DNA from 3 places in the Bacillus sp. JJ1533 genome. Region 1 is predicted to be linked to each of the others. Evidence: riboswitches for the same ligand, from Rfam matches in the RefSeq annotation. Region 1 holds a riboswitch; each other region holds the start of a gene.
The links. A riboswitch is a leader RNA that binds a small molecule or an ion and turns the genes downstream of it on or off. The one in region 1 is predicted to bind cyclic di-AMP.

Region 1 (3,286 bases):
ATCTTGCATGATACGTTTCTTCTGCCATTCTTAAAGAATGAATCATCTTTTTCCATACCGTTAATTCATCATGTGCACAGTTTATTCTTGCTATTGTCATACCGGCTTGCAGTAAATCGTAAAAAATTTCAGGGGTAATAAGCATTTTACGGTCAAGAGTAACCATTATATGTTTGTTATTTATTGCTTTTCCAAACAAGTGATCCTTACGATCTTCTTTTAATGATTTGGCAGTGTTTACTTCAATATATTCCTGATTTAAGTTAGGGGCAGAATCTTCCTTGGAAAGGTGATGGATGATTTTATTTAAGGTATCCATGATATGGGGGCTACTGTTTGAAAGTGGCAAAAATCCTTTTTCACGTAAAATATTGTTCAAATTGGGATGAGCCATTCTATGCAATGCAAAAAAAGCTCTTAAATTGATTTTACTTAGAGTTGTAGTGTCAGAGACATTGTTTTTGGTGTACTGTAAAATCGCTGCTTGAGCATCTTCCCTTAGTTTAATCAAATATTTTTTTAGTTTAATTTGATCCATTGCCACCACATTCCTTTCAAGGATTCAGAAAAAACATTTCTGATGTAGGGAAATTCAATATGTAATTAGATTGTATTCAAAAGGGCTGTATCAAAACTTTGGATTAATTCTTTTACATTATTCATTTATATTCAATCTTTTTAATATGTTGAAAAGATAAAAAAACTCCACCCCCTTAAATATAAGGAAGGTGGAGCTTTTAAATGATGATTCCGATTGGGTTCGAACCAACGACCTCTACCCTGTCAAGGTAGCGCTCTCCCAGCTGAGCTACGGAATCACTATATATGAATAATTTATAATATACATCTGTTTGGATAGATTGTCAATTGGTTTTAGTAATTTTAAAGATTTTAGGCCCAAGAAATATTAAAACTGTTAAAACCATACTAAAGTAGTATTTACAAAATATCAGAATATGAGATATAAATATAATATTAAGATAAATTACAACTTAATAATCGCTTAATTCCCAAAATTGGGAAACGGGGGAACCATCACGTGCAAAAGGAAATGCACTCGGGGTGAATCCTTTTTATAAAGGTAGGATATAACTCTTCATCCGAATCCGACAGCTAACCTCGTAAGCATCAGGAGAGAGATTGTGCGCAAATCAACTTTAAGGCCACGAGCCATACTCTCGTGGCTTTTTTGTATCTCCTAAAATAGGATTTCATCCCAATTCACATTTCCCTTTTGCCACTAACACAATATTTAACTACATCTTTGAGGAGGTTGTTTATGTCATTAACTAAAAAGATTTTATTAGGGTTAGGTTTAGGTGCTATTGTTGGTCTTATTTTAAATTTAACCTCACCACAGATTTTTGAATACGCTAACACCTGGGTTTTTGTTCCACTTGGCCAAATTTTCTTGAATTTAATTAAAATGCTTGTTGTTCCAATTGTCTTAGTATCTATTACTCTAGGAGTTGCGGGACTGGGTGATCCTAAGAAACTTGGAAGAATTGGAGCAAAAACGATTACTTATTTTTTAGCAACAACTACACTTGCTATTACAATCGCAATCGCCCTTGCCTCCATTTTTAAGCCAGGTGCTGGCGGAGGTTTTGATACAGAAGGAGTTACTTACGATGGGGCAACTGAAGCTCCTCCGGTTATGGAGACATTGATAAATATTATCCCAACGAATCCTTTTACGGCAATGAATAATGCCGACATGTTGCAAATTATTGCATTTGCTATTTTCATAGGGTTAGCGTTAACCGTTTTAGGTGAAAAGACGAAAGGTATCCTAAATCTATTTGAACAAGCAAATGAAATTATGATGTACCTTGTAAATCTTGTTATGAAAACGGCACCATATGGAACATTTGGATTAATTGCAACTGCGATTGGAAGTCAAGGATATGCTGCAATTAAATCAATGCTCGCTTATTTCCTAATTGTACTCGCTGCCTTACTTATCCATTCGGTTGTAACATATGGTGGCACAATTGCATTCTTGGCAAAACGAAGTCCAATCGAATTTTTTAAAGGATTCGCACCTGCCATGACAGTTGCCTTTAGTACATCAAGTAGTAATGCTACACTCCCAGTTTCAATGGAAACTGCACAAAGAAATCTGAAGGTTCCTGAACAAATTAGTAGCTTTGTTCAACCATTAGGAGCAACAATCAATATGGATGGAACAGCAATTATGCAAGGTGTTGCTACCATTTTCATTGCACAGGTATACGGTGTTGACCTTACATTCACTCAAATTTTGGTGGTTATCTTAACTGCGGTACTAGCCAGTGTGGGTACAGCTGGTGTTCCTGGTGTTGGGTTAATCATGCTAGCAATGGTACTAACAGCCGTTGGTCTACCAGCTGAAGGTATTGGTTTAATTATCGGTATTGATCGATTACTTGATATGACGCGTACTGCAGTAAATATCACAGGTGATGCTGCATGTGCCGTATATGTTGCAGAATCTGAAAAGAAACATATGGATCAAACAACTGCTTAATAAGTACAGATTTGCGACAGGGATTTCTCCTGTCGCTTTCCTTTTCTAAACGGTATAATTAAGGTGTAAATTGAGTGTATGGAGGATTTAAAATCATGGTTAATAAAGGCACCGTTAGGGAAATGACTATACATAGTAAGATTTTAAATGAAGAACTTGAGCTGATTGTTTATTTACCAGCATCATACTCTCCCCTTTATAAATACAATATTCTTATCGCCCAAGATGGACGTGACTATTTTAATCTTGGCAGGATTGCAAGGGTTGCCGATAAGCTATTGGAAACAGGCGAAATTAGCAACACCATTATTATTGGGGTTCCTTATAAAAGTGTTTCAGACCGACGTAGGAAGTACCATCCAGATGGTGAGCAGCATGATTTATACAAGCGCTTTTTAGGAGAAGAACTGGTTCCATTTCTCGATCGAGAGTTTCCAACGTATCAAATGGGGCAAGGACGCGCACTGATTGGGGATTCACTGGCAGCGACTATATCATTATTAACAGCACTCGAATACCCCCATACTTTTGGAAAAGTGATGCTGCAATCACCTCTTGTGAATGAACACGTCCTTCAAAAGGTTGAAAGTTTTGAAGAGCCACACCTCCTCGATTTGTATCATGTGATAGGAACAGGTGAAACCGAAGTGAAAACAACAAGGGGGGATATTGAAGATTTTCTAACCCCAAATCGTGAATTGCATGACATCATTGTGAATAAGGGTTATCCCTATTTTTATGAAGAATTTAATGGTAACCATACCTGGAAGTATTGGC
Region 2 (3,286 bases), on a different contig from region 1:
TTATATCTGTTAATCCTTAACGATCCGAATAGCATCCTGATCAATGCTTTCTACTCCTTTTTTGAAGACTAATCTAGTTTTGAATCGATAAGATAATGAGCCTGTAGATGCTGGAGTAGAGTTCGGCAACTTGAAAGTAAAAGGTATTTTATTGATAGTATCTGCCGGAATAGAGTTGGTTGTTAAAATAGTAATAGAATCGATGATTTCTTTGCATTTCTCCTCAATATCTATTAGGACCAAATCACAATCAATCCGTTTCAGTTGTTGTAGTGTAGTTCCACCTTTAATCAAGAAATATCCCTTTACCTCCTCACCTGCCCTGTATGTTTCTTTTTCAAGTATTAGATCAATCTTTGCTGATCCTATTCCTAATAATGCCATATATTTTCTCAGAATCATAAATATCCTCCTGTTTGATTTCGATATTATAAACCAATTATTTGGAACTGGAAAACAAAAAAACCTTTACCAATAGGCAAAGGTTTTTAAACAATAAAAGACCTTTACCAATAGGCAAAGGTCTTGCTAACAACGGATTAGTTGCCAACAAAGCCGAGAAAATAAAAATTTCCGAAATGACGACTTTGTTGTAAAAGCTACTCCCCTTTTAAAAAAGGATATAGTATTTATTTATAATACTAGTTTAAGGACTCTTCTTTTTAAAGTCAACCACTTTTTAATTTTTTAGTTCAGATCATTTAAAAAGTGAAATATCTTTTTAATTATTCTTTTGTGAACCGAATAGCTTTAGAATTGGATGTGGTTTTTTATCAATCACCTTCAGCTCATCCATAATGAGATTATTTTCATGTTTCGCTAACCATTCCTTAAGTTCATCCTTATTTTGACAATGGGTTAAGTAAATTTCCCCACCCTTACCTACAGCATTAACTACAAATCTATTCGTAGTTTTTCCCATAATTGTCACCCTTTTTCCAAAATCATATTTAGTATATGATCCATGGCTATTTGGACTTTAATGAATACAATGTATAATGTATTAATCAAAATAGATTGATATTTTCAAGTCACGTATTAGCGAAAATCGAGACTCCTGATGAAGGGTAATTCTCAATATGCTTTACGCGATTTATGAATGCTATTCTAATGCACCACTTTAGATTATGTCAATACACTTTACAATTATATTTTAAAAGTTTAATAATCTTAAAGAAACGAAGAAATATGGAGTTAGAAAGCTTTTTATCCATAAAATCGGTTCTATATGGTCTAATATTGCTTATTTCGAACTTTTTTTGGATTTTTTAGGTATTTACAAGCAATTAGTGAGAGGAGTAAAATAATCTCCATAAATTACAAATTGAAAAACGGCCTAATCTCTAAATCGAGAACGGAGGACCCACTTTTTTGGGGTTAATTCTGCAAATGCAGAAGGGATGACACTCTTTCGCCATCCTACCCGTCAGCTAACTTCGTCGGCTAAAGCGAAGGAGGTCAGAAGACCACCTTATTCAGGTGGCTTTTTTGTTTTTTAAAAACAAAATTGCTGCCCGTCTTTAATGGTCTTTTTGTTATGCCTAAATAAACTATTAACAAAAACCATGGTGGTAATAATATATATATTTGGCAAGGGAAAAATTAACCTGTAGACCATTTCATTTTTACCAGGTCAGTAAGGAGATAAAGATGCGAAAAATACTAGATCATTTGAACCCACCCAGAGTACTAGTTTTGGGATTTGCCATTATCATTTTACTTGGTACCATTTTGTTGACACTTCCAATTGCAACAGAAAACGGAGAACGGCTTTCGTTTCTAGATGCTTTATTTACTGCAACATCTGCTACTTGTGTAACAGGTCTTGTTGTAGTAGATACTGGAGATACCTTTTCACTGTTTGGAGAGTTGGTAATAATATCGCTTATTCAAGTTGGTGGATTAGGGTTTATGACATTTGGAACGTTTTTATTCATGATTTTAGGAAAAAAAATCTCTTTAAAAGAAAGACTGCTATTGAAAGAGGCATATAATAATATCTCTCTTGCCGGGATTGTTAAATTAGTCAAGCGAATATTACTATTCTCTATAGTCATTGAAGCGCTTGGGGGAATGATATTATCGATTCGTTTTTCTTACGACATGCCACTTGGTAAAGCCCTATATTTTGGTTTTTTTCATGCTATATCTAATTTTAATAATGCCGGGTTTGATTTAATGGGGGAATTTCGAAGCCTTACTCCCTATGTGGGCGATCCGGTTATTGTCTTTACAGTTACAACATTAATCATTTTAGGTGGCTTGGGATTTATCGTATGGAATGAACTTTATGAATACCGGAATACTCGCAGATTATCTGTTAATACGAAAATTGTATTAATGACAACAATCATTCTAGTAGGGAGTGCAACGATTTTAATCTTCCTCTTTGAATACGGGAACAATCAAACATTAGGCCCATTATCAATTACAGATAAAGCTTTAGGAGCATTTTATCATGGGGTAACTCCAAGAACAGCCGGTTCAAATACTTTGTCAATTGCAGATTTAACCTATTCTTCTTTATTTCTGACAATCTTCCTTATGTTCATTGGAGGCGGTTCTGGATCAACAGCAGGAGGGATTAAAATTACGACCTTTGCTTTGTTAATGGCAACTATTTGGACTCAATTCAAAGGAAAAGAAGATGTTGTATTATTTAAACGCAGAATTGAGACTGAAACGATCTTAAAAGCATTAACTGTGGCTACGTGCGGTGCCATGATTGTCACCATCATAACCTTTTTATTGAGTATTACTGATAAGGGATTCCCGTTTATTATGTATTTATTTGAAGCAGCTTCCGCATTTGGTACTGTCGGCTTATCGATGGGGTTAACCCCCGAGCTATCTTCAGTCGGTCGTATTTTCATTATTTTAACGATGTTTGTCGGAAGGCTAGGTCCGCTCACGCTCGGTTTTGCCTTGACAAAAAGGCGCAAAAAAGAAGCTTATCGTCATCCAAAAGGAAATATCATGATTGGATAATGTAGAAGGGTTGGGAGAGATAAAGATGAACACAAAACAATATGCTGTGATTGGTTTAGGTAGATTCGGAACAAGTATCGCCAGAAGATTGCATGAAGCTGGCCAAGAGGTACTAGGAATTGACATCAGTGAGGAGCGAGTGGAAGGTGCCGAGTCTTTTGTGACTCATGCTGTTATTGCAGACAGCACGGAAGAAAAAGCACTCACATCTATTGGAATCGAAAATTTTGATTGTGTGATAGTAGCTATTGGGAACGATATGCAAGCAAGCATTTTAACCGTCATGCTTTTAAAGAAC
Region 3 (3,286 bases), on a different contig from region 1:
GATGAATTGGGTGATAAATCCCCTAAAGAAAAGCTTAATGATATATTTTTTGAATTGGCCGTATGGCTGTTATGAACCGTTCCGCCAATATCAAAATTCGCATTTTGACTCATACTATTCGTCTTTATATTAAAGATATTGATCATATAGGGCATCTTTTTTATTCCTTTCTCTTTGACTTTATCCTTCATTACATTCGCCTAATTGTAGAGAGACTTCTGCTGAATAAAGGTTAACAGCAATCAATCCTGAGCTGCATTTACAACTGCTGGGTTACCGATATCGCCTTGATCATTTAAATCTGGATCAATATACACATTCTCCATTCCTGCAGTCGTTGGTGAAAGATCTCCATAGGATGAATTTTCCCCTTGGGACTTTGAGTTTGCTGTGTGAGCATTATGAAAGGATTCACCAATATTCACTGAACCGTTATTCGAAATGCTGTTAACTTTCATGCTATAAATATTGATATGAGTAGGCATATTGATCACTCCCCCTTCATGTTCTTTTATCTTATGCAATAGGCATGCAGGCTGTTATCCTAATTTTGAAGATGTTATTTTTATACAAAAAAATAAGCACATTTCTATTGTTTAGAAATGTGCTTACTTGATTTAGTATATATTAAGAAGCTTGAGCTTCAGTTAGCGTTTCAACTTTAGCAGGTGGTTTGTATTGACCTTCCCATTTCGCAACAACGAGCGCTGCTAATGAATTTCCTACTACGTTAACCGCTGTACGTCCCATATCAAGAATACGGTCAATACCCGCGATAAAGGCTAACCCTTCAGCTGGTAAACCAATTGTACTAAATGTCGCTAATAGCACAACAAAGGAAACTCCAGGTACTCCTGCCATCCCTTTAGATGTGACCATCAAGACCAACATAAGCGTAATTTGTTGACCAATGCTTAGGTGAATTCCATACATTTGGGCAATAAATAATGAAGCGATGGCTTGATATAGAACAGATCCATCTAGGTTAAAGGAATAACCTGTTGGAATGACGAAAGTCGCAATATGCTTCGGGCTTCCGGCTTTCTCCATTTTGTCCATAATTTTCGGAAGGACGGTTTCTGAGCTTGCTGTTGAAAAGGCCAAGATGAGCTCTTCTTTGATCATCTTCAGTAATTTAAAAATATTAAGCCCAATGAATTTAGCCAGTAAGCCTAACACAACAATCACAAAGAAAATCATCGTTCCATATACAGTAATCGCTAATTTCCCTAATGGAATAAGGGATGCAAACCCATATTTAGAAATTGTTACACCGATTAATGCAAATACACCAATTGGGGCATACTTCATAAATAAGTTGGTTACATAGAACATGGCATTTGCCATACCTTCAAAGAAACGTAAAACAGGTTTTCCTTTTTCACCAATTGCTGCAATTCCTAGACCAAACACGACCGCAAAGAAGATAATCGCGAGCATATCGCCTTCAACCATTGCTTGGATTGGATTGGTCGGAACAATATGAAGCAGCGTATCAGTAATCGATTTGCCTTCTTGTTCCTCTGATGTGTTGACATAACCAGAAATATCACTTTGCTCTAGCTTGTCCATATTTAAACCAGCACCGGGCTGAAAAATATTGGCAGCAATCAAGCCGACTGCAATCGCGACTAATGTCATGCCTATAAAATACGTTAGGGACTTCGCACCTAACTTCCCAACTGATTTCAAATCACCTACACCAGCAATCGCAACGATGATACTTGAAAGCACGATTGGAACAACAATCATTTTAATTAGTCGGATAAAGAGATCTCCGAATGGCTGTAATACACTTTGTGCCGTTGGACTTCCATAGAAGATCCCACCGACGATAATCCCTAATACAAGACCAATAAAAATTTGAGTCGCTAGACTTAATTTGAACTTTTTCATAAATTACCTCACCCTCTTGTTGTTTTTTTTGACGTATTACCTTAGGTAAGGGAAACAAATGAATACGATAATTCTCCACAAAAAAAGCGGCAAGTGCCGACTTTCGAACTCTATCGTTCTCGTTCCCACTAAATTGCTTACGAGGTTAGCTTTCAGGTTAGGACTATCGGAAACACTGAGCCCCTTCTTTTCAGAATTCACCTATAACGGAAACGTATCCGTGTAATTATTGGGTCCCCCGCTCTTATTAAAAATAAGATTAAGCATGAATCAACTAATTGAATTCTATCATTAAAATACTATTTTAGTAAAGAATTTGTTATTTCCAGTGGGGGTGTGGGAGTGTCAATAGGGCGAAAATAACCTTTTAAACCATAAAAAACGACGTTCCGATTGGAAAACGTCGTTATCTAGTCCATTGGTCTGGATTGTGAAAAAGGTTATTTTTATATAATTATCGTTCAATCTATTATTTTATATTTCTATTCCTCATCACTACCCCGATATCTCTTATATGGAAGCGGATTCCAGGTTCGGTATTCGAGGTCATCTTTACGTAAGGCAGCAGGAATATCGTCCAATATTTTCTTCGCTACCTCTAGTTCACGCTCAGCTTCTGATTTATCCTGGTATAAAAATTCATCAGACGCTTTTTCCAAGGCTCGACTCACTTTTACCTCCAAGTTTTCAACGACCATTTGTTGCTGACGAGAAATCGATTCGCGCGCTTCTGCTACCCAAGTCGGCTGGACAGAACGAAGGTGGTCTGTGACATAACTAAATTCTTGAAAGACTTCCTTATAGACACGGTCTGCATTTTCGCGGACATCCTTAATCGCTGCTTCTAAATCGTCGATTGTGAGCTCAGACACCTCTAATGGACGCTTGCGTTTGGAACCACCGATTCCCTTTGAATGGAGATAATAAGGAAAAATAGACTTTATCGTTTTTCCAACAGGAGCAATAGCAAGCCCATCCTCGTCGACACCTTTAGGCTGCACACCTTGCATGGCAATCCGAGCAGATTCCGGTCTTACAATTTCCTTCGGCGGCAACACACCATATCTTAGTAATTCACGGATACCTGTTCCAGAAATATTGATGCGGTACCGATCATCGTGCGGACATGTCTGCTCGGTTGCTGGGCTGTCACAGCGTGTGCAATAGAACACTTCATGGAATAACCGAATATCGATGCCTAGTTCTTCATTTGTAAACGTATCAAATATCGTGTGACTTGCATACTTATCATAATAATCCCCAACACCTGCATGATCTCGGCCAATCAATGCATGGGTACACCCGTAATTTTTCATAATAAGGGCATGGAGAACCGCTTCACGAGGACCTGCAAAAATATAGGTCACACGCAGTGGTGAAAGAATTGTTC

Region 2: it holds a riboswitch for cyclic di-AMP, as region 1 does, so the genes downstream of both, V7138_RS05790 (TrkH family potassium uptake protein) here and V7138_RS08965 (dicarboxylate/amino acid:cation symporter) in region 1, are expected to answer to the same signal.
Region 3: it holds a riboswitch for cyclic di-AMP, as region 1 does, so the genes downstream of both, V7138_RS01210 (cation:dicarboxylate symporter family transporter) here and V7138_RS08965 (dicarboxylate/amino acid:cation symporter) in region 1, are expected to answer to the same signal.

What each region holds. Positions count from the first base shown of each region.
Region 1 is NZ_JBALOV010000018.1:23,820-27,105, reverse strand. It holds gene V7138_RS08975 (pyruvate kinase) at 1-538, opposite strand, end outside; tRNA gene V7138_RS08970 (tRNA-Val) at 746-818, opposite strand; cyclic di-AMP (ydaO/yuaA leader) riboswitch at 991-1,144, shown strand; gene V7138_RS08965 (dicarboxylate/amino acid:cation symporter) at 1,280-2,509, shown strand; gene V7138_RS08960 (alpha/beta hydrolase) at 2,605-3,286, shown strand, end outside.
Region 2 is NZ_JBALOV010000009.1:10,910-14,195, forward strand. It holds gene V7138_RS05780 (sporulation protein) at 10-402, opposite strand; gene V7138_RS05785 (hypothetical protein) at 722-922, opposite strand; cyclic di-AMP (ydaO/yuaA leader) riboswitch at 1,324-1,460, shown strand; gene V7138_RS05790 (TrkH family potassium uptake protein) at 1,651-2,988, shown strand; gene V7138_RS05795 (potassium channel family protein) at 3,014-3,286, shown strand, end outside.
Region 3 is NZ_JBALOV010000003.1:25,446-28,731, forward strand. It holds gene V7138_RS01200 (spore germination protein) at 1-155, opposite strand, end outside; gene V7138_RS01205 (spore germination protein) at 243-485, opposite strand; gene V7138_RS01210 (cation:dicarboxylate symporter family transporter) at 628-1,896, opposite strand; cyclic di-AMP (ydaO/yuaA leader) riboswitch at 2,016-2,172, opposite strand; gene V7138_RS01215 (sulfate adenylyltransferase) at 2,379-3,286, opposite strand, start outside.